3 regions of the Peribacillus sp. P4_C12 genome follow, and region 3 is predicted to be linked to each of the others. Evidence: riboswitches for the same ligand, from Rfam matches in the RefSeq annotation. Region 3 holds a riboswitch; each other region holds the start of a gene.

Region 1 (7,626 bases), on a different contig from region 3:
CCCTTTTTTATTACCTTTACAGCCTGTTGATGCGGGGAAAAGTGAAACTGCTATCATTGGTGGTTTTCCAATGATTACCTTAGTGAGATCGCAGGCTAAATTCGCCACGTCCTGTGGCAACTCCTGCGCTAGCACATCCTGTGCGTCGGAACCAAATCGGGCATTTACAGGCTGTTGACCCGAAATTCCCCCTTTTTATTACCTTTACAGCCTGTTGATGCGGGGAAAAGTGAAACTTCTATCATTGGTGGTTTTCCAATGATTACCTTAGTGAGATCGCAGGCTAAATTCGCTACGTCCTGTGGCAACTCCTGCGCTAGCACATCCTGTGCGTCGGAACCAATCGGGCATTTACAGGCTGTTGACCCGATTTTTCTCTTTATTATTATCTTTACAGCCTGTTGATGCGGGGAAAAGTGAAACTTCTATCATTGGTGGTTTTCCAATGATAGAATAGACCATTAATTACTTTATGCATGGGATAGTAAGTTTTACACCTAAAAACCTCTTATATATCAAGGGTGCAAAAAATTCCTTCTATGTAACCCCAGTTAACTTTCGAGGTATTATGAGAATGAGTTGCTTTTTATAACACTCTCCCATACTTTTTCCTTTCGATGAAAGGTGATAAAGACATCAGGTTCTTTTATTTTTCCATCAGAAAAGTCGTCATACATCTCATCCATGTTTAAATAATCCCCCACAACCCATGCCGGAACCTCAATCTTAGTCCTTGAGTACTTAACATGCCTGAATGAAAAAATGAGACCCTCTGCCAGAATAGGGGCCAAGGCAGTAATGATATCTACAGGAATAGCCGTTAATTCTTTTTTCTTTCTGATCCTCAACCAATTTCTTTCAACTTTTAATGGCTCCAGCTTCAATGGAATTAGACTCCCTAACATATTATAATATGTCGAAAGAGAACGAAAATAAATTTTATTAAACCAGCCGTCATCCTGAGCAAGATACACGAACTGATTATTCAGTTTACGAAAAAAAGGAGGCTCCAAATGATTTTTCGTATGCCCTAAATATAAAAGTTCCGATATTTCCCTCCCCTCTAATTCATCTAATCCGTCTGCCTCTTCAAAATCGATCCAACAGAAATCCCCATACCCTCGAACATTCTCTTTAAGGAGTTTAGAAATATCTTCAGATGATACGCTTTCAAGCAGAACATTCAAATTATATTCCCCACCATCGAATTGATGTTTCAACAATAAGATGGAATTCAAGGTATATGGCAGTGAGAAGGCAAACTCTTGAAAAGTAAGACCGTTAAAAAGGACAAACCGTTCGGAAGCCTGCATATGCATATATAAAATATCATTACTTTCATTTTTCATAACCTTATCCCCTCCGATCCTTTCAATCATTAGTGTTATTTTATCAAACTTTTTGGATTTCACGAAGGTTATATAATTAAGAATGTAAATCCACACCTGCATTTTATGACATCATAGTGAAAGATATATGCCTTTATTTCTTACCATGTAAAAAGTTCAGCCTTTAATTTAAATAAGATAGATCCAAGCTCGACAAAAATAAATATCCATATTATAGTAAAAATAAAGGTTTGGAGGAATGACGATGGATAAAATTGAAAAAGGTTTTATCATTAATTCTTTTCATGAAGCCGCTCCCCTTTATGCCGATGCAACGAAAAAGATAGGCCTGTGGCAATCTGAAAAGTATGCATTCGAGAAGTATTTTTCCCAAGATGACAAAATCCTTGATATCGGTTGTGGTACAGGAAGAACCACCTTTTCCTTATATAAACAAGGTTTCCATAAAATAACCGGATTCGACTTAACTCCTGCCATGCTACAAGAAGCCCGGAAAATATCACGCGAAGAAAACCTAGATATACCTTTTATCCTTGGCGACGCCACAGACCTTCCTTTCAATAACTCATCATTCGATAAAGCAATCTTCACCTTTAATGGTTTAATGCAAATCCCTCAACGAAAAAACCGCATTCTAGCTTTAAAAGAAATTAACCGCGTTTTAGTACCTGATGGCATTTTCATTTTTACCACCCATGACCGTGACAAAAATGAAAAATACCTGAATTTTTGGGAGCAGGAAGAAATGATTTGGTGTGAAGGTAAACAGGATGACCGGCTATATGAGTTTGGTGATATTTTCACCTCTGGAAAGACCCTACAAAAAGATACCTTTCTTCATATACCTAATCAACGGGAGGTCTTTGACTGTCTCAATGAAGCAGGTTTTACTGTCCTAGAAAGTTTTTACCGAAGTGAATTATTCCATGAAAGCGATGATGCCATCACTTTCTCATCAGATTGCCGCTTCTGGATTGTTAAATAAGAATTAGTTTTTTAAAATTCACAAAAAAAACCAGAGTGACATATCACTCTGGTTTTTTATATTAAGAAACTTGTTCTAGTTTTTCATTATTGGCAGGAGGGTTGAATTGACCTTCCCATTTTGAGATAACGATTGCTGCAAGTGAATTACCAATAACGTTTACTACTGTACGGCCCATATCAAGAATACGGTCAATACCAGCAATAAATGCTAAACCTTCAATAGGAATTCCAACTGTTCCTAATGTCGCTAAAAGAACTACGAAAGATACACCAGGTACACCTGCAATCCCCTTAGATGTGATCATTAACACTAACATTAGCGTAATTTGCTCATAAGCGCTTAAATCAATTCCATACATTTGAGCGATGAAGATAGCTGCTAACGCTTGATATAATGTAGAACCATCAAGGTTAAAAGAGTATCCTGTCGGAATAACAAACGTAGCAATATGTTTCGGACATCCCGCTTTCTCCATTTTTTCCATGAGTTTCGGAAGTACCGCTTCTGAACTTGCTGTCGAGAACGCAAGAATTAATTCCTCTTTTAGAAGCTTAATCAACGTAAAGATATTGAACCCTACAAATTTTGCAATAAGACCCAGAACGACAATTACAAAGAAAATCATTGTTCCGTATACAGTAAGCGCTAACTTGCCTAATGGAATTAAAGATTCCAAACCGAATTTGGAAATGGTCACCCCGATTAGTGCAAATACCCCGATAGGAGCAAATTTCATGACCATATTAGTTAAGTAGAACATCCCTTCAGCTGTACCTTGGAAGAAACGGAATACTGGTTTACCTTTTTCACCGATAGCCGCAATACTAATTCCAAACAATACAGAGAAGAAAATAATCGCTAGCATATCGCCTTCTACCATCGCTTTWARCGGATTAGATGGCACAATGTGAACGATTGTATCTACAAAAGATTCATGTTGCTTAGTTTCTGCTGTATCAACATAGGTAGAAATATCAGTTTGTTCTAGCTTGTCCATATTTACACCAACACCAGGCTGGATAATATTCGCGGAAACTAGACCAACTGCAATCGCTATCATAGTTACCACCACAAAGTATGATATTGATTTAGCTCCAAGTTTACCTACTGATTTTAAATCACCTACACCTGCAACTGCAACGATAAGACTTGACACAATGATTGGTACAACAATCATTTTAATCATTCGTAGGAAAATGTCTCCGAATGGTTGTAAAAAGTTTTGGGCTGTTTCACTACCATAAAAAATGGCACCAACAATAATCCCTAGAATTAAACCAATAAAAATTTGGCTAGCTAAACTTAATTTAAATTTCTTCATTTACTTTCCTCACCTTCCATAAAGTCTTTGATGCAAAAACATTTTGTCTCGGTAAGGGAAACAAGATACTAATAGAAAGAAAGTAATTTTTCTTTTATTGAAAAACTCTATCTTTACGCCGAAAAAAAAGACACTTCATGTGTCGATTTCCTATAGGCGTGAATATTCACACATGTTCCCTTAAAGACGCTGACGAGGTTAGCTGTCGGGTTAGGAATTGGAAACACAAAAGCCCTTTCATTTCTGAATTCACCCCTAGCGAAAAAAATCCGCAAAAATGGGTCCCCCGTTCTTGTAAAAGATTAAGCGAATACTTAATAATAAAATATTATACTAAAAATGTTATTCTGTAAATATTTTTTCTTGTCCCTTTAAGAAAAAAACTTGACAAATGTCTGAATATTCTGTATTAGTGACCATTTTACCTATAATAACACATTCTCTATTTTGCTTAATTTTGTTATATGGATATATAAATAACAATAAAACTGATTGATATATCCCCTCTCTTGAATAATGAAAAATGGATTATTTTTCTAACATTCCCAGTAATATATACCTTACTTTTTCCCGAGTGGTGAATTTTTTATAACTAGCAGATTTCACCTTCTCAAACTGAATTGGAGTAACAAAATAAGAATGATTTTTCACAATCCTATTCGGTTCTATTAGGATGACATCACCTACCGCCGGTCCCTTTATGAGTTCTTGCTTTCCTTCTGCTTTAAGCCCTTTTGTAATATAGTGTTTATCCACATAGCCTTTTTTAGTCAATTTGTAGACATGCGGCTGTTTTTTATGATGCACTGACTCTACAGGGATAGAGGGTACACCCGCTTTCTCATTGGTTATTACAGTAAGATTGACTTTTGACCCTACCAACAAAGGTTTAGTTACTTCATCTCCTGGTTCAATCATTGCCTGAAATGGAAATCTGTTATCTTTTTTTAGTGATGGCTCCTCTGCTGGATAAGAATGTATACGACCTATTGTTCCGTTCAACGCCTTTTTTAAATCAGGGGAACTTGCCTTTATAGTCATGCCCACTTCAGCTTTTTTCATCTCCCCTTCGGAGAAATACCCTTCAATTGCCACATTTGTTGAAACAATGGATATAATGGGATTATTCAAGTTTTTATTGATATTTTTCACAACACCATCTGCCTCACTCGCCGTCTCAACCGCGCCTTTTTGCTCCTCAATTGAACTTAATTGAGCATCCAGCTTAACAACCTTTTCTTCCAAGCGGTTTATTTCAAGTTCCAGCTTGTACATTTCTTGCTCAATATTACTTTCAATCAAGTCTGAAGAGGTAGTTGTTATATCAATATTTAAGCTCTTTTCTATCGAATTATCGATTACTGCTTTATTAGAATTACTTGTCAAACTTCCTTGATAAGCTTTCAACTTATCAATGTAATCATTAATCCCCACAATTTCACCCTCAGCGGCAGTTTTTTCCGCTTCTAGATTTCCTTTGAGAGCATCCAGTTCGGGTGTAGTATATTCAAACAACGAAGATCCAGCCGTTACCTCATCTCCCTCTTTTACAAGGAATTTCTGAAAATCATTTTTCTTGGTATCGAAATAGATATCATACTCTTCTACAGGTTTAATTACCCCTTTTGTTTGAAAAGTATCCGTAATTGTATCTTTTTTTACCTTTGTCCAGTTTTCAGCAAAAACAGTTCGTTCCACTTTGCTTTCTTTTTTCTCGATCAGGTAAAAATTAACGGTTATTAATGCAGCAGATGCCACTGATACGGCTGCAATTTTCCATTTTTTCATTGTTTTCACCCACCTTATACAAATACGCCCACTTGGATGTACGCTAAAAAGGCTTTAACAAACCACGTGGCCAGATAGAATAGAACAATCATTAAAAGCACCAAATAATTATTCCGTTCTGAAAATTCCTTTAAATAGAAATATTGCAGAGCAATAATCAGAAATTGAAAAATGGTGATTTCACTGAAAAAGTGAATAAAGTAATCACTTCTGAGAAAGTACTGACTGATAACTCCCAATGAAAAAGGATTTGCATCGTTTCCGATATCCATTAATACTAAAATAGGGATTAGAAACACCTTTTCTAATAATTGCAAACCAAAAATAATCATTTGAACGATTACTAATTTTATGTATGGGATATCTATAACAATCCAAAAGAATAGAGATGATAAAAATAAGTATATGGTAGGGTAAAATAGACCTGCTATTATATTGCCGCCCATTATCAACAACTTTCCCATTTCAAATTCACTAGCATCCATCTTCGTAATTTCTTTGGAAAACGATTCCGATCCAACGCCAAAATATCCTTCCACAGCAAAAACTATGAAACTAAGAAAATATAATAATAGTAATTTCCATCCAAGTCGTGTGACTGCTTCTGCATTTTGCAGCTGATAACGACTCCTATGAGGCTCTAAAATGCCCTTTAACAATCTGACCTGGTACACCATATGTGTTCCTCCTGCAATAAATGAAATATCACTCTATATTTTATCTTATTTTGGAAACAATTGCAGAAATAAGGAATGAATAAAACAAAAAAAACACATTAATATTAAATAATACTTTGTCTCCCTAATTTGAAGTTAATATAGAAATGATGATACTTAAAGACGTTGATTCGCATTGACGATTTACTATATTCCCTCCATACTTATCTACCTCAAACGGCACTTTTGTTTCAATATTCAGATGCCCCGCCTTCACATTCTTCACCCCTGACTGAGTTAGGATTTTCAGATTAGGAAAGCTTGAATTTGCGACGATGGCACGCCAAAAAACCCAGCGTCTGGACTGACCATGGGGAAATGCATTAAACTCGCGCCTATAAAACTCTTCTGGACCAAAACCATCATAGTTTTCCCTACATCAATCGACGAAACTTGCTATTTAATTAAGCTTCTAGACTTCTTTCAAACTTATCATTTCCATAATTTTTATTATAAATTAACATTCCCTTTTTCCTTTTCTGACCTCAACCTCATATAAAAAGGTACCTTCTTCCTACTCTTTCCTAATAATCAATTTTGAAATTCAATCATAATCATGAGAAGAAATTTATATAGGAGGTATTTAGAAAAAGGTTTAAATAAAAGAAGAGGCAGTATGCCTCTTCAGAAAAATCTTTAATTTTTTGTCAAATAATCTTTCATTAAAATGATAAGCTTAGAACACATGGTATTTCGTTTTTCGTTTTTTTCTAAAAACAATAAAAGTCCTTCTAATATTATGCCATTTGGTCTAACTTTAGAGAATTCCTCTTGAATTGCTTTTAACGCTTCAACATTTTTACTTGTCTCTAACCCCTTTTCTTTATGTTTTCCTACTTCCAATACCTGGCGAATGATTGAATTAATTTCCTCTTTAGGGCTCACTTTTTGTATGGAACATTCAAGTAAAGGGAATTCTTTCAATAAAGGATCGTCCGTTTTATGTAGACCTTTTATAATGGAATCCATCCGATTTAAAATGAAGATAGGCAGCCTCTCCACTTCAAATGAATGTCTGTTTCTGAATAAAATTCCGATATAACCTTTGAAAAGTGCGTCTAACATAATAGTACAATCTGGCAAGAAGTTTGTCGGTATTTCTGGATACAATTCTACTATTTTACGTTTGAACCAAACTAAGCCCTCTTCATGGATATAGTGTAAAAAACTATCTAGCTCTTTACTGATATGAACCATTTGTTCCTGCATCATCATTCGAATTAAGTTGGTATTTCCTGTCACATGCTCTATTTGTACAATGATTTGCATCAAAAATTTCTCTTTACTGGATAAAGAATCATCTAACTCTATATCAAGCAACGAGTCCGTTAATGCACCATAATAATATTTGAAAATTGAAACAAGCAACTCTTCCTTCGATTTAAAATAATTATAAAAGGATCCCTTGGCTATCCCACACTTTTCAGTAATTTCCTGAACGGAAGTAGCATGATAACCTTTCTC
Region 2 (7,626 bases), on a different contig from region 3:
AACATGGAACGGTTTATCAAAGAAAGATCGCATTCAATATGCTTTAAAGAACTTAGCTGAAATTTACGGTAACCAAGTCTATTCTGAGTTTGTTTCAGGAACTTCCTTTAGTTGGGTAGATAATGAATATTCTTGCGGAGCTTTCACTGCCTTTGAACCGGGTCAGGAAACCGAGCTTTATCCTTATATCTCTATACCTGAAGGAAGAGTGCACTTTGCCGGTGAACATACTACACTTACCCACGGTTGGATGCAAGGGGCGATTGAATCTGGAATACAAGTAGCATATGAAGTAAATGATTTGCCAAAATAAAACAGAAAAAAAGGTAAAATCAGCTGTTTACATAGGGACTTCTCATGTTTCCTAAAAAATTTCATAGAGTCCTAAGTTTATTACCATTTAGGACATTGAATATAGATGTATTTAAGACTATTATTGGAGTAAACGAACAAAAAGTCAATAACTTCCAAACAACAAACTATCTAAAAAATGGATATTAAGTAAAAGTATTGTCGCCCCAGTATTACCACATGTGTCATGGAGGTTCCCCCCCATGTATTAGAGAATAATCAAGGGCGAGGTTTCTCACGAATACGATTAAACCTTCTTATCCTCTATGGATGTGAAAAATGAAAAGATTAAAAGAAGATGTTTAGACTAAGAATGTCTAAACATCTTCTTTACATAGGACCTAATGATCTATTCAAAATGTTAGTAGCAATTTATTTAAAGTTTGTAAAAGTGTCCTTTTATGATGCTATAAATAAAATGGTTCTAGGGGCGTACCGGGTACTCCACAATGAACTCTTTGAATAATACTGACATATACTCTAACTTCCTCATATATTGCATTACATTTTCATGGTAAGTTTGCATAAACCAACTATCCGAACGAATGCAGAAATATCCTTTGATCCATATGATATAAGGCATAACTTTTTCCTCATCGGTTTTCAGTCTTCCAGGATTTTTCACTCGTTTCTTTTAGAGCCATTTTCGAAAACACTTTCTATTACATCCAACTCTTTTAAGCTTTTTGGAGTATTTCCATCCCAACAATATACACGCAAAAAAAACTCATTCAATATAAAATGAGTTTGAAAATAAAAACGCATTATGGATGTTTAAGCTTCAGGTTGCGTGATTAACTCAGGAATTACATAGTTGAAATGCTGCAAAAGGAAATGATGAGTGAATTAATTATTCAATATACTTGACCCTCTACTATCTTTTAATGTTCAATTATTTATTCGCATGATCCAGTTAATAAGGACCTCTGGATTCAGATGATATTACCTTTGAAAAAAAAATTTATCAATGGATTCTTTTTCTTATCTGTTATCCTTAACTCATTCATTATTATTTGATCCTCATGATCGGCTATCCATTTCCTTAGTGCATCTTTATCCTGGCATTGAGTTAAATACGTCTGTCCACCTTTACCTGTAGCGTTAACAACATATCTATTAAACGTCTTCTCCATACTTGCCCGCCTTTTTTATATAATGTATTAAAATTTCAAAATTCGAATGCAATGAAATTTGAGCTTTTCTGTATCTAATTCCAAAAGGAAATACCATATATATATTAGAAACATAGATTCGCAATGACATACGCTTCAAGAAATGATGTATAAAATTACTGGTGTCATTTTTCAAATTTATCGAACCTATCATAATGTCCCAACTAATTTTTGTCAATAAGTTTTTAATATGTAAATAAAACGTAAATTTTCTGTTTTGTTCTAGCAATATTTTTTTACAATTTAGGGGTTTACAACTAGTAAATGATGGGAGTAGAATACGTTTATCAATTTAATACATTTCGGCCTAAACTCAAGGAAATTGAGTACGGAGGACCCAATCATTTGGGGTTAATTCTGCCATGCAGAAGGGATGAGATCAGCTCTTTCGCCATCCTACCCGTCAGCTAACTTCGTCGGCTAAAGCGAAGGAGGTCATAAGACCGCCGATTTCAGGGGCTATTTTGTTTTTGTGGCAAAATAGCAGCCAGATGTTTACGTAGGTCTTTTTATTATGCATTAAAAAGGGATTTTCCAAAGAGAATTTCCTAAGCTCGACTCAATTAGGGATTAAGGATAATAAATACCTTTATCACACATAAAGAGGCTTGTGCCAAATGGCTTCATGTACAGGAAAAGTAACTTGGTCCATTGGTTGTACGAATAGAATGAAATACAAGCGAAATACTAACCCTACCACTGGATAACGATTTCCTGATGGAAACATCAGAGAGGTATATTTCGTTTTGTTATTATTGTAGCTTACTAATTTACAGGTAAGGATGATCATTTTGATAAAAGCAAAAGATTTGTTAGATCCGCCAAAAATTCTTGTACTTGGCTTTGCCTTCCTGATACTTGTTGGAGCCTATTTATTAACCCTGCCGATTTCCACTGAAAATGGGAATGGTCTTTCTTTTCTAAATGCTTTATTTACCTCAACCTCTGCTACATGTGTAACAGGACTTGTCGTAGTGGATACGGGAACCACTTTTACTAAATTTGGAGAGCTAGTCATTTTATCACTCATTCAAATAGGCGGGTTGGGGTTTATGTCATTTGCGACGTTTTTCTTTTTCCTATTAGGCAAAAGGATTTCTTTAAAAGGCAGGTTACTCTTGCAGGAGTCCTTAAATAATCTATCCATGGCAGGTGTAGTCAAGTTAGTAAAACGGCTTTTAATTTTCACGGCCATCATTGAAGGCATGGGTGCCCTTATCTTATCGATTCGCTTTTCTTTTGAYATGCCAATCGGCAAAGCAATCTATTACGGGGTTTTTCATTCCATATCGAACTTCAATAATGCCGGCTTTGATTTAATGGGAGAATTCAGGAGTTTGACTCCTTATGTATCAGATCCTTTCGTAACCCTTACAGTCGCTTCCCTGATCACATTAGGCGGAATAGGATTTATCGTGATGAATGAAATTTACGAATACCGTGTTACCCATCGTTTGTCTGTACATACGAAGGTTGTACTGATGGCTAGCTTAATCCTTACAATTGGAGGGGCCATTTTAATCTTTATATTTGAATTTGGAAATGCCAAAACATTGCAGCCTTTATCTTTCATGGGGAAAACGTTGGCTTCTTTGTTTCAATCCGTTACTCCGAGGACAGCAGGTTCTAATACATTGAATATCCCTGATTTAACACAACCCACATTGCTGCTTATCATTTTCTTGATGTTTGTTGGGGCTTCACCGGGATCGACTGGCGGCGGGATTAAAACCACCACATTAGCCACGCTGATTGGAACGGTTTGGTCACAGATTAAAGGAAAAGAAGATGTGGTATTGTTTCGGTACCGCATTGTGAATGAAACGATATTTAAAGCATTATCCGTTACTTTCATAGGGTTATTTATCGTTTCAACCATCACCATTCTGCTGACTATTACAGAAACCGGAAGTGATTTCTTGACGGTTTTATTTGAAGCCACTTCAGCATTTGCTACCGTGGGTCTCTCAATGGGATTAACCCCYGAATTATCCCCCATTGGTCGGATGCTCATAATTTTCACAATGTTTGCGGGCCGGGTTGGACCTTTGACTTTTGCTTTTGCTATCGCAATGAGACGTAAACCAGATCCATTCCGCCGTCCAAAAGGCAAAATCATGATTGGTTAATCATTAATGAGGGAGTGTTAAAGATGGGAAAACGACAATATGCCGTTATCGGTTTAGGAAGATTCGGAACGAGTGTAGCTCATAGATTATATACAGCCGGACAAGAAGTCTTGGGTATTGATGTAAGCGAGGAAAGAGTCGAGAATGCAGAATTAAGTGTAACTCATGCAGTTATGGCTGATACTACCGAAGAAGAGGCACTAAAATCCATTGGTATCCGTAATTTTGATTGTGTCATCGTAGCCATCGGAAATGATATGCAGTCAAGCATTTTAACTACATTGCTTTTAAAGGAACTAGGAGTGAAAAAGGTAATAGCAAAAGCTCTAAATAAACATCACGGTCAAGTGCTCGCTAAAGTTGGTGCTGACTGGGTTATCTACCCTGAAAGAGATATGGGTGAACGGGTCGCTAATCAACTCCTATCACCCAACATGCTGAACTATATAGAACTCTCAAAAGAATACAATATCGAGGAAATCATTATACCCATAAGCATGACAGGAAAAAGTCTCAGAGAGCTTGATTTACGTGCGAAATATAATATCAGTGTAATTGCCATCGTGAGTAATGGAGAAATTATCATAGCTCCGTCACCTGATCAGAATATCCTTGAAAAAGATATGCTTTTAGTGGTTGGTAATAAAGAAGATCTAGCCGTGTTTGCAAATATTGAATAACCTAGGTCCCTAATCAAGGAGCAGGATACCCTCTCATCGGTTCCGGCTTTCGCTGGACGAGATGACCTAAAAAAGATTGGGCTTATCGGCCAATTAAGAATGACTCATCGTATGACTTCGTGTCATATATATCAATCCCTATAAAATCTAAACAGTCAGCATCCGAAAAGAGAAACACTATTTTCGCAGTATCTGGATGAGTAACTGACTGTTTTACTGATTTATCATTCAATCTGAAAGAGTAAAAAAGCTCATGATCTGGACTTTTATCACAGTATCTCCTGCTAATTCAATTCCGATGATCGGAAGGTCGTTACCAAAATCCAGCATTATATCATTATTTTGTGGGAGCTCATCCGTATTTGAAATTTTGTATTTATATGGTTCAGCCAAGTAAATATAGCCCCTTTCTGCTTCATTATCATATGTTACTTGTTTATCCAATGGTCCACCGTCCTCAATCTATTTTTCTCTTCTACATGAAAACCAAATCTCCTTAATACTTCCTTACCATTCACGTAAGAATTCCCCCAGTTAAACCATTTTTAGCTTTATGGCCTTGTGTCCCAGCCTGTAGATAGTTTATTCATTTGTATGAATCGCTTGGGCCAGAGTGGATTTTATCGTTACTTTATCAAAAGGCAGTTGAAGTTGCACAGCAGTAATAGCTATGTCTGGACGAAGTCCCGAAAGAGTTGTATCAACCCCATTTAGATGTAAGGATTCAATCAATTTTGACAGTTGTTGAGCAGATACACTGTCGATTGCATGAACACCTGATAAGTCTATAAAAAGCCTAGTAACATTTTTTTCTGCACATTTTTGTAACCTGTTATCAAGCAAGAACATCCCTCTCATTGTGTCAATATCACCAATAAGGGGAAGTAACGTGGTGTTATCGTTTAGTGATATGACAGGAGAGCCTAATTCATTAATCGTTTCCTGTTGAGCTTTCATTATTTCATTAGAATATCTATTGGTAGCTTCAGTAAACCTCTCTAGAACTTCACTGAACATTGCAGGGTCTAGTTCACAAAAATTACTTTTTCCTAAATAAAGCAGTCCATAAACCAGATACCCCAAAGACTTCATTAGACCGCTTAAATTCCTTCATTTTACGTATTTCTATCTCTTCAAAATCCTTGAAAATCGTTCTTAGTTTTTCCTCAGTAAAACCTAACCCGCCTCTAAGACTTCCTAATCTATATACTTCCCAATCTGAAATATCTGCACCACCTAATATTCCTCCTTGAACAAAACAAGTAATCGCATAGAAACCCTTAGGCTTTAACGCCTTTTTCACCATTTCTATATAATTCATTCTTCTATGTGGAGCAATATGATGAAAGCAACCTGAATCATAGACGGTGTCATATTTTCCTTCTTCAATTTCTAAGTCAAAAATGTTTTTTTGAATAAAATTGATGTTCACTTTCTTTTCTGTTGCCCACTCTTTTCCCCATTCAAGAGCTTCTTTTGAAACGTCAACAGCATCAACTGAGCAGCCCTTTTGAGCAAAATAAATGGCATTCCTTCCAGGACCACATCCAAGTTCAAGAACCTCCCCTGAACCAAGTAACTCTCTGTCAAAATAATTAACTAAATTCTCGTCTGGTAGGTTTTCAAAAAAGGGAATCTCCTTTTCACGATCTTCATAAAAATCATTCCAGAATTTAGTTGGTTCACGCAATAACGAGTCCAGCATTTCTAATAAATCTTCATAGTTATAAATCGTTTCAGACAAAATATCCCCTCTTTTCAATTAAATCCTTCCAACTAATTGTACTGAATTCCAAAAAATTTATTCACCTGAAGTTATTTTTGATTAGAATCAGAGTTAGCTAGACAACTTAGAACAACCTAAGTCGATTTGACAGCTCTTCCCCTTTTTCTTGAACTTCAAGACGGTTCTGTAAATGAATGGGTAGAATACAAGTTGTTTTTTCTAAGTATTCAGCGGTAATGTTTTCTTGGTTTGTATCACCTGAAATTTCTTCCCCTATCATTGCTAAGACAAAAGATGATTGATTATATATGTTTTCTGCTATTTTTATAAATATCTCATCAACTTTATTTAACCAGGGGTTAAGTTCTTTTGTAAGCGGATATTTATAAGGATATATCTGCTCGAATATTGCTTGTGGTATTGATATATCTAACCAATCAGATTCGCCATCGATTCTGGTGATAGTGATTGCACAGGGCAAAGTATTTCCATCAGATATAAATAGTGTTCCATAAAAATGATTCACACTGTCATCTTCTATTTTTATTGGTAAAGAAATTGAATGCGTTTGAAAGTCCTGCCGTTCTTTCCAAATCCCGTTGAAAAATTTGCTTTTCTGCAATGAAACAAGAGCGTCATTCAATCTTTTATTATCTCCAACTGGGTGATACTCAATTGATAGTTCATAGAAACCGCCAATCCAATTATCAGGGTTAATAACTTCACTATAATTCATATATTTTCAACTCCATTTTATTAACTCTTTAAGAGTTCCTTGTGATGCAATTGGATTTTTGGCAAGCCGAATTAAGCATTTGTAAAATGCGATCTGTGATTAACTTTCTAATCTCTTCTTCAAGATTATCAACATTTTGCATGTTTATAATTATATATCGGATAATTTTCTGATTTATATTTATATTACAAAAATTAAAATATTCATGTATTATTATATAAAACAATGACTATAAAAAATAAGAAATGGGCCTATTATGTTGAATTATCTTAAATTTAGATCTAAATCATATATTGTTATTCTTTTAGGATTTCTTATTGGTATAACAATTTGTGAAATTTCATTTAAAAACCCAGATCATTTTACAGGTGTTACTTTCTTTCTAGTAGGTATTTTAATTGGAGAATACACAATGATAAAAAAGTGGCTAAAAGAAAAGTAAACAAACATGTTCGCTAATAAGTCTAAGTAGTTGGAATTATTAAATGGGTACAGGCTTATTTTGTTTTTCTTATTAACCCTATTCACTGGTGGAGTAATATTCTTTGTTGTTAAGCTGATTAACAAAGTGCTTTGTTGCTGCCTTTTCTTGATATAATTAGTTCTGTAAATAAGTACCCAGCTGGAAAGTATCTCGTTTGGGTTTCGTATTTGACTTCTTCCAAGCCACTTCTGAAACATACAACCACCAATTTAGTGATGTTATTCCGCGTTCTTCTATTTATCTCGTATTTTTTCCAAAAGCTCTATAACCAGTTTATTTTGCTTTTCTACCGGTTTTAACGTCTTCTCAATTGTATTCGTAGCTATAAACAAAACAAATAAGATAGGT
Region 3 (9,708 bases):
GTAATGAAGATGAAAGTTGTTGCAATTGTAGGGAGTATTCGTAAAGAATCTTATAACCTAAAGCTCGCTAAATTTATTCAAACTCGATATCAAGAACGGTTTGAACTTGAAATCTTAAACGTTCGAGATTTGCCTTTTTATGACCAAGATATAGAAATCGACCCTCCTGTAGTGGTAAAAGAATTTAAAAGCAAAGTGGCCAATGCAGATGCAGTCTTGTGGGTAACTCCTGAATACAATGGAACGATTCCAGGCGTATTAGGCAATGTTATCGATTGGTTATCACGTGTAGATAAAGTCATGATTGGTAAACCATCATGGATCATGGGTGCGTCCATGGGACATTTAGGAACAGTTAAAGCCCAATTACATTTGCGTGAAATTCTATTTGCTCTAGGTATCTCCTCTCCTCTGCTTCCTGGAAATGAAGTGTATGTTGGAGCAGTTCATGAAAAAATCGATAAAGAAGGTACTCTTACTCATGAACCGACTGTTCAGTTTTTAGATACGGTCGTTGATAACTTCATTACCTGGTTTAATCATCATAATCGTTAATTTAGCTAAAAAATCCTAGTAGGAATGATCCTACTAGGATTTTTTGTGCGTCTAACCTATTCATTAAACGACACTTTTCTTCGACTAGTATAAGTTGTGAGGCAGATTCACTCTTTTTGAACTAATTGCCTACTAAATCCTCTACCCTATTAAAGAAGAGCAGACTAACATGTCCATGATAAAACCTATTAAAACCATTATTAAGAAATGTATGATTCAAGAGATGCCTTCATCCTCTTCCTGCTTGAAATGAAGGGTATTTCGTCATGCCCCCATCAGCAAATAAGGTGATGCCCGTAACATAACTAGACTCCGAAGATGCCAGCCATACGGCAACCGCAGCGATTTCTTCAGGCTTTCCAATGTACCCCATCGGAATCATACTTTCAAGATCCTTTTTCTTTTCAGGATCTTCAAGCTTGTCGGCATTTATTGGTGTGGCTATTGCACCAGGACCAATGCTATTTACACGAATCCCTTTTGGCGCATATTCTAACGCCAAAGTTTCCGTAAGCAACTTCACACCACCCTTGCTTGCCGCGTAGTGAACAAATAAAGGCCAAGGAATTTTCTCATGTACACTGGACATGTTTATCACATTTCCTTTAATGTTGTTTTCTACAAAATACTTGATGGCTTCACGGCAACCTAAAAAATTACCGGTTAAATTGGTATCAATTACCCGGTTCCAGTCGCTTAAGGGCATCTCATGAGAAGGAACTGGATTTTCTATTCCTGCATTATTAATGAAAATGTCTAGTTTTCCAAATTCCTTTATGGCTGATTGCACAAGATTAATTACATCTTCTTCAACGGTGACATCACCTTTTACTGCAATAGCCTCCCCATCAGTTTTTTTGATTTCTTCTAACACACTATCTGCTTCCTCTAATTTAGTACGGTAATTAACCACGACCTTTGCCTTTTCCTGAGCAAAGCGAATGGCCATTGCTTTTCCTAAACCAGTAGATGAACCAGTTATCACAACGACCTTGCCTTCTAAATCTGTATACATTCTATCATCCTCCAATTAGCTTTTTGCGAAGCCGAGCATAACCCCAGCTATAATAATCAAGATAATTCCAATAACGATTCCAATTAATTGGCGCTTTGTTTTCTTCTCACGTAAAATGATGATCCCGCCGAGAGTTGAAATGACTATGCCCATTTGAGATAGGGAAAAACTCGTAGCGACTCCCACACGAGGCTGTGATATAAATAAAAACATGTTTCCTGCTGCCCATATTATTCCAGGAATGATATTGCGAATTGCATACTTATTAAACGGCTTATGTTTAAACGTTAATAATAAGCCACCTACCACCATCCCGATTGCTTGGGGAAACAATGCTGACCAGCCATTAACATCAAAAAGACGTGCAACAACCACATAAACTAAATAACCAAATGTTGAGATAAGTAGAATAACGATTCCCTTTTTCAAGTTTCCCGATTTACTCTCTTTTGATTCTTTATCTTCCAGTGAGGTCAATATGATTCCAATGATAATAAATACTAAAGCCAGTACGCCTAAAATAACCGCTTTCAGTGTAGACCATTCGTGAAAAACAATGACTCCAAATAAAGTAGTAGAAATCAGCTGTAATCCCGTTGAAATCGGCATTGTTTTAGAGACACCCATTAAATCAATGCTTTTGAGCTGATTAGCTTGTCCAACAGCCCAAAAAAGTCCTGAAACAAACCCCACACCAAAAACTAGAGGTGACAACTTGATATCCGCGAAAAAATAAACCCCAATAGAAAAAATCAAAGCCCCAATCGTTGTACCGAGCGTTTGACTATAGGGACCACCACCAAGTTTCACATTAAATAAAACGATACTTCCCCAGAATAGTGCCGGTAAGAGAGCTAATAATATATCCATCTTCAACCCCCACATATGTATGTTCAAAACATAAAATCAGAAAATTTTATTTTGTCTTTTTTTAATATGTTCTCATTAAGGAAATTGAGCCATGGTAATTTTATCAATGAAAACTTCTTAGAGGGTTACTGGATTTTGATTATCTAATAACCATTTAATCTAATGAATGATAATGATGAACTCAAAAGGATAGACAAATTCAACTTCAGAAACATTGTCCAACATAAAAAGGATTGCCAGCGGCAACCCTTTTTTCTCAATATAGAGCGTAAATTGAAGAAAGAGCAAACCCAGTTAAGGTTTGCTCTTTCTGTAGAGAATACAGCAAAGTAAGGCTGTCTATGAAATCACTTTTTATATATTTTTATTTCTTCAAATGATAAGGTACAGTCGTAACAACTACATTCCTTCTATAAAGCAAGTAGGCCTTAATCAGTAAACTTGATTGGTTATGAAGAATATTGTGCCAGCCTTTCTTCGGAATAAATTGAGGGATTATTACCGTAACTTTATAGTTGGATTCCCTCGCTTTATGTTCAACCGTATCTACAAATTTAGTTAATGGCTGTATGATACTCCTATAATAAGAGTTTAGTGTCACAAGTCTAACATCTGGTTGCCACTTCTTCCATTTTTCTTCGAATTTTTTTTCATCTTCTCTTTCAAAAGAAACATAAACGGCAATAACCTGATGTGCTGAAAGAGATTTAGCATAATTTAAGGAGTTCTCAACCACATGAGTTATACCAGCCACAGGTACAATAATGATATTCCCTTCTATTGGTAAGATAGGCTCACAAGTTGTAATCCTAAGTTGGTCACCAACTGCTTCATAATGCTTTCTAATTCGATGAAAAATAACAATGATGATAGGTAAAAAAATCAAAACAGGCCAAACCTGAGTGAATTTTGTTAAAAAGAATATCATCGTGACGATAAAGCTAATAAGGGCACCAATTGAATTAATGGTTAACTTCATCATCCATCCTTTTGGCTTCTCGCGAATCCATTTAACAATCATCCCGGTCTGGGACAACGTAAATGGAATAAATACCCCTACCGCATAAAGGGGAATAAGATTTTCTGTATGTCCTCCAAATGCGATTATTAAGATGATTGATGCAAGTCCTAGTATGATAATTCCATTGGAATATCCTAATCGGTCTCCTCTAATTGTAAACGCCCTAGGTATGAATTTATCCTTTGCAAGATTTACCGCAAGCAAAGGGAAAGCAGAATAGCCAGTGTTGGCAGCAAGGATTAATATTAATGCTGTCGTACCTTGGATAAAGTAATACATAAAATTGCGTCCAAATATCTCTTCAGCAATTTGTGAAACAACAGTTACCTCTGCGCTAGGAACAATGCTTAAATAATAGGCTAAGAATACAATACCCGTAAATAACACAGCAAGTAAGGAACCCATAGCTATTAATGTTTTTGCAGCATTATTAGGCGCTGGATTTTTAAAGTTTGGAATCGCATTGGAAATCGCTTCAACTCCTGTTAATGCAGAGCTACCTGATGCAAAAGCTCTTAGAAGTATAAATAAACTGATCCCTGCTACTGGTGTTCCGATTGATGCATGTAAGTCAGGGGAAACTTCACCAGTCAAAATTTTGTATACACCTACACCAATCAGAATGAATAACGCTAAAACGAATAGATACACTGGATAGGCTAATACGGAAGCCGACTCTGTTACCCCTCTTAGGTTAAGGATGGTAAGAAGAATTACAAAAATTATAGCAATAATCACATTATATGAATGTAGGCTGGGAAAAGCAGATGTGATGGCATCTGTACCCGCAGAAACACTTACAGCCACAGTTAGGATATAGTCGACTAACAAAGATCCTCCAGCTATCAACCCAGGATTCACACCCAAATTGTTTTTTGAAACCACGTATGCTCCCCCGCCATGAGGATAAGCAAAGATAATTTGTCTATAGGACAAGATTAAAGCCATTAACAGAATCAATACACCAATGGCGATAGGAATGGAATACCAAAATGCTGCGGAACCCACTGTAATTAAAACAATTAAAATTTGTTCCGGGCCATATGCAACGGAAGACAAAGCATCAGAAGATAATATGGCCAAAGCTTTTGTTTTGTTAAGCTTTTGGTCACCTAATGCAGTAGATTTTAGAGGCCGACCTATTAAGAACCTCTTTATAGAAGATAACACTTAGAATCACCGCCATTTTTCAAATTAAGTTTATTTTGCCCAGTTATATGAAAAAAACTTCACGAAAAAAACAAGAATAAAATAGAAAAATGCCCACAAGTCATAGTTAAATAGACCTGCAGACATCATTTTTTTGTCTCACAAGCTCCACCTTCCTTCTCATATAACGCTTACGAGGTTAGCTGTCGGATTCGGACCTTTGAGTAGCCCTACCTAGAAAGGATTCACCCCTTGGATTGAAAACAATCCTTATAACGGTTCCCCCGTACCATAAGGTTTCAGCGATTTAGAAATATGAAACTGTTGATTATCATACTCCCGTGATTCGGAAAAGTAAATGAAAATTTTGCAAACAAAAAGAATAATTTTTTCTTAGAGGGGTTATGTTGTTAACAAATACTTCATTAGTGATTAAGACACATTAGTACCAAGAAAGGAGAGAACAGAATACATGCCCCAAAAAACTGATAACCCAATCATATCTGATGAGTTTTTAGATCAAGTGGCTAAAGAAATTAACGAACAATATGGTGGTCCTGCAAAGGAAAAAAATGATCAGCACCATAATAGAAATAGGGACGAACGAAGCTGAATATTTCTCTCATTTATTAACAAAAGGAATTTCCTTTCTGAATATCCCCCAAAAAAACTCTGGGTTCCTCTCACCCAGAGTTTTTTACACTAGACACCTTTCATTCCTAACCTGTTTATTACCAGTAAATTAGGAACTATCATTTGTACTTCTCTCCTCTTTGTGGTTTCTTATCAGCTCAAAATACGCTCTCACGATTTGTTATTTTCTATACTCAACTTATAGAGAAAACGTTATTTTTAGTTGAGTAAGAATAGAAATCTAGTAATCTCTCCTCCCCCTTTAGGACTCGTATATTCATTCATTATGATTAACTAATTAAAAATTATGTGCTCTTTCTTTTAACAACTTGTCCAAACCAATATAGTTTTTTCTCATAGAATGATTACAAGAAATTATTATTACCGAAAGGAGAAAACAACATTGAGTGAAACTGATGAAGTTTTATATGATTCTCCAATGGTCCCAAATGGAAAACTAATTTCTGGCCATACAAAGGAGTTTCAAAAAGATGTACTTGGCTTTCTTACCCGTTTATCAAAAGAATATGGAGACGTTGCAAAATTCCGTTTTGGACCTTTCCAAAATGTTTACCTCATTTCAAACCCGGAACTAATAAAGCAGATACTTGTAACGAAACAAAAATCCTTCGTCAAATCTAAGGACAGCAATGCTATAAAACCACTCGTTGGTGATGAAGGACTTCTTACAAGCGAAAAAGACGTTCACAGGCGCCAGAGAAGGCTTATTCAACCCTCCTTCAAAAGGTCCCATATTAGCAATTATGCCCAGGATATGATTGATATAACAATGGACTATATTTCAACTTGGGAAAATGAGAAAGAACGGATTATTACGAAAGATATGATGAATATCGCCCTTGGGATAATAAGCAAGACCATGTTCAGCATGGATTTCAAAGATGGGTATGATGTGGTCGGAGAACCGATGGAAGCAGCCTTGAGACTTTCCGTCAAAAGGATGAGAACACTTCTTCAATTACCCTTATGGGTTCCAACTAAAAGCAACCGTGAATATAAAAATGCGATACAAAGACTTGATAAAGTGATTTATAGCATTATCGAAAAACGTAGGGAAGATGCAGAAAGACATGAAGATATGCTTGGAATTTTAATGGAGGCTCGAGATGATGAGGACGGCTTAGGTATGTCAAACCAGCAGGTACGCGATGAACTAATGACCATCTTCATTGCCGGTCACGAAACGACGGCAAATGCGCTTTCCTGGGCCATATACTTTCTTTCACAGAATCCAGAAGTGGAAACTAAACTTTTCAATGAAATAGATAGAGTAATAGGCAACCGTACTCCTACGCCTGACGATTTCATGAAATTAACATACACACAAAATATTATCAGGGAATCACTTCGCATATACCCGCCAGTCTATATCATTTCACGGGAAGCGGAGGAGGATGTGGAAATAGGTGGGCATCATTTTAAAAAAGGCGATATGTTTTTGCTAAGTCCATATGTGATGCAGCACAAGCCGGAGTATTTTGATAATCCAGATTCTTTTATTCCTGAAAGATTTGAAAACAACTATTTGAAAACTTTACCTACGTACGCTTACTTTCCGTTTAGCGGGGGGGCAAGAGTTTGTATTGGTAATCATTTTGCATTGATGGAGGCTGTGCTTGTCCTAGCGTGTATTGCTCAACGATATAGAATTAGGCTAGCACCGGACCATCATGAAGTAAAACCAATTACAACCCTTACACTCAGACCAAAGCGTGGATTGCGCATGATAGTAGAAGAAAGAAATGAAGAAGGGTTCCAACCTGGAGCTTCTGACATTTAAATGAATATAAAATGTATTACATGAACAAAACTTTCCTCCTGCTGATAAGGCCTGTTATTAACTTTTTAAGAGCCGGACCTATTTTGGTGGACATCTGAATTACAAAAGGAGGGATGAAAATGTATATGCTTCATTCACACAAGATGGGTACCATCCACACTGAAATGCACTATCTAGGGATGGCTTCACAGGTATTTGCCGGTTATTTAGAATTTCTACAGGATAGTGAACAGGTGCAGGACACCGATTACCTACATCCACTTTCTTTCTCCACATTATGTGAGAGTGAATAGAATAGCCTCACAGTTTTTTTAAATAATTATAGAAGAAACCGACCCTATTAAGGTCGGCTTTTTTTATTTTCTTAGCAGTAGCCGCCATATCCTTGAACCGGGGCATATCCACCACCGTATCCACCACCACAAAAGCTAGCTCCAACAATTATTAACAATATAAACAAAACAACTATAAAGGCGAAACCTCCACCAAATCCAAATCCGCCGTCACAACTTGACTCACAACCTGACATATAGAAACATCTCCTTATTTGTTTTTATAGAAGAACTTAAATGGGTTAGTTCATCTTATGCACTAGTCAGGAAAATGACAGCAATAATACAATTTAACTTTTTTTGGTCTTATAATTAGTTATTTCATGATCTTCACTGAATATTGAATAGGATGAAAATTATTTTGTATCAGCTTTATTTTTTATAGTCTCACTTATATATTGTATATTTTCAGTTGTTTAACCGCACTTTAAGAAAAGATTGAAGGTGATAGGATGGCCAAAATGCTTCCAGTTTTATTAATTTTATTAGGTACATATTTACTTATTATGGTCATTGACAACTTACAGGGTTTGAATATGTTCCAATCTCTCTATAACATTAAACAATATTTCACAGTCGCTCGTGGAGAAGATTACTTTCTCCTCTTTTCATTCATTTTTTTCTTTCTATTTTTGAGTATCTTCACAGCCATAAAAAACCAACAGCCTCCCTCTTCATGAAACTGTTGGTTTTATTTTTTGCTTTATATATGCTGTAATCAATAATAGAATGGGGACTCCTATAAACAAAGGTAGATGCAGCAAGTAAGGAACAATTTTGAGTCCTTCATCTATATGAGCCTGATAGCTAGGGGCAATCATAAGCGAAGAGAAGAAAATAACACCGCCAATCACATAAATGGATATAGAGGAAGGTTTCATTTGAAATAAATCGGTTGCTCCAATCACGGCACAAAAGAAAAAGATGGATATTATAATGAAACCTAAAATGATTAGTAGAATAAGGATGAACGGATCCAATCTTTCAATAAAATCAACGATATTAATATAACTGACTGCTGAAAGAGCAGGGGAATAGATCGGAATACGGCATCTGGGCCTAGTACGCACAAAAGAATAATCGAATTAATGGTTAAGGAAACCCCACCTATTATAATAGCTGATAGGCCAACTTTTACAGCCTGACTCTTTTTATTCAAATACGGAAGAATCATCGTGAACGTAATCAATTCTCCAAAAGGTACGGTGATACCAGTAGGAAACAACTCTTTCCATACCTTTCTCCATCCGTTGCCTAATACAGGCTGTAGATTTTCCAACTTTATATATCCGCCCAATACAAACACAACATTCAGAACCAAAAGGGTCAGAACAATAACGCCGAAACATAAGCATGCTACTCGTGCGAAGGCTTCCAGCCCTAGGTGAACTCCATAAATTAAAACAAGTGTCATGCATATCCCTAGCGTTATAATGGATGTACGATTATAAGTGGAGCTAATTAATAATTCTTCAAAATCCCGTAATACTCTTGAAGCAAGATAAACAAAATAGATAATATAGCAAAAACTGATGACACCACCTACATATTTGCCCCAGATTTTACGGACATAGCCGGTCATTGGTATGTCAGGATATTTCTTATATAAGGAAATATACACTAAATACAGTACACATCCGATAAGGGTTGATAAAAGAGTCACAATCCAGACATCTTGCTTGGCACCCTTCCCTATATCTAGCAGTATATTACTTCCAAACATAAAAATTACCATCATACAAAATAACTGAAATCCATCAATTTTTATTTTGACCAATGACTTCTCATCTCCTCATTTCATTTATTTCGGCTCATAAGGTTCCATTCGCATTCCGGAATTTATTACATTGACGTTGACCTTCATCGATATCTTCGCATCTGAAAATAGGTTATCCCAATTTTTTTTATGCTGACGCCAATAATCCGGGTTTGTTCGAGACAGGGCATCACCAAAACCGAAAATGTCTGCCTTTTCTTTTTGAGCGATGCTAATGGTCTTTTTAATTTGCTTTTTTAGTTTATTTTCCATTTTTTTCGAACTCTTTTAACAACTTAGTATTACTTAAATCCAGTTCACATGATGTATCTACCGTTTCAGCCATCACGTTCAAGCTTGTGTGAATGACAGGTTGTTCATGATGGATATCTGTTTTTATTTTGCTTTTTACTCCGATAGCGTTGATCGTCACATTCCTCTTATCACCGCAAGGTAACACAACTGGGGTCCTATTTATTTCCGATGTAACGAAATTAGCAGCTCGGGCGGTTTCTCCATCTAACCATCTCACCAAATTTCCTTTTCTAAATATGGCTAATCCTTTTGCCTCTAAAA

The links. Region 3 has a riboswitch for cyclic di-AMP ahead of AC1DUW_RS09460 (APC family permease). Riboswitches for the same ligand answer to the same signal wherever they lie in the genome.
Region 1: another riboswitch for cyclic di-AMP. It lies ahead of AC1DUW_RS06925 (cation:dicarboxylate symporter family transporter); the one in region 3 lies ahead of AC1DUW_RS09460 (APC family permease).
Region 2: another riboswitch for cyclic di-AMP. It lies ahead of AC1DUW_RS09310 (TrkH family potassium uptake protein); the one in region 3 lies ahead of AC1DUW_RS09460 (APC family permease).

The regions. Positions count from the first base shown of each region.
Region 1 is NZ_JBFUIB010000023.1:4,842-12,467, reverse strand. It holds gene AC1DUW_RS06935 (hypothetical protein) at 567-1,349, opposite strand; gene AC1DUW_RS06930 (class I SAM-dependent methyltransferase) at 1,594-2,334, shown strand; gene AC1DUW_RS06925 (cation:dicarboxylate symporter family transporter) at 2,396-3,658, opposite strand; cyclic di-AMP (ydaO/yuaA leader) riboswitch at 3,831-3,977, opposite strand; gene AC1DUW_RS06920 (efflux RND transporter periplasmic adaptor subunit) at 4,187-5,446, opposite strand; gene AC1DUW_RS06915 (hypothetical protein) at 5,461-6,123, opposite strand; gene AC1DUW_RS06910 (hypothetical protein) at 6,248-6,379, opposite strand; gene AC1DUW_RS06905 (TetR/AcrR family transcriptional regulator) at 6,799-7,626, opposite strand, start outside.
Region 2 is NZ_JBFUIB010000039.1:10,535-18,160, forward strand. It holds gene AC1DUW_RS09300 (flavin monoamine oxidase family protein) at 1-313, shown strand, start outside; gene AC1DUW_RS09305 (hypothetical protein) at 1,284-1,484, opposite strand; cyclic di-AMP (ydaO/yuaA leader) riboswitch at 1,818-1,960, shown strand; gene AC1DUW_RS09310 (TrkH family potassium uptake protein) at 2,306-3,652, shown strand; gene AC1DUW_RS09315 (potassium channel family protein) at 3,676-4,332, shown strand; gene AC1DUW_RS09320 (hypothetical protein) at 4,561-4,776, opposite strand; gene AC1DUW_RS09325 (STAS domain-containing protein) at 4,915-5,289, opposite strand; gene AC1DUW_RS09330 (class I SAM-dependent methyltransferase) at 5,372-6,076, opposite strand; gene AC1DUW_RS09335 (hypothetical protein) at 6,183-6,794, opposite strand.
Region 3 is NZ_JBFUIB010000040.1:12,254-21,961, reverse strand. It holds gene AC1DUW_RS09475 (NADPH-dependent FMN reductase) at 10-555, shown strand; gene AC1DUW_RS09470 (glucose 1-dehydrogenase) at 785-1,570, opposite strand; gene AC1DUW_RS09465 (RhaT/GlcU family sugar-proton symporter) at 1,586-2,440, opposite strand; gene AC1DUW_RS09460 (APC family permease) at 2,805-4,631, opposite strand; cyclic di-AMP (ydaO/yuaA leader) riboswitch at 4,783-4,925, opposite strand; gene AC1DUW_RS09455 (hypothetical protein) at 5,083-5,223, shown strand; gene AC1DUW_RS09450 (cytochrome P450) at 5,647-7,044, shown strand; gene AC1DUW_RS09445 (hypothetical protein) at 7,164-7,337, shown strand; partial or broken gene AC1DUW_RS09440 (YjcZ family sporulation protein) at 7,460-7,573, opposite strand; gene AC1DUW_RS09435 (YczF family membrane protein) at 7,829-8,056, shown strand; gene AC1DUW_RS09430 (GerAB/ArcD/ProY family transporter) at 8,051-8,446, opposite strand; gene AC1DUW_RS09425 (GerAB/ArcD/ProY family transporter) at 8,329-9,153, opposite strand; partial or broken gene AC1DUW_RS09420 (Ger(x)C family spore germination C-terminal domain-containing protein) at 9,178-9,708, opposite strand, start outside.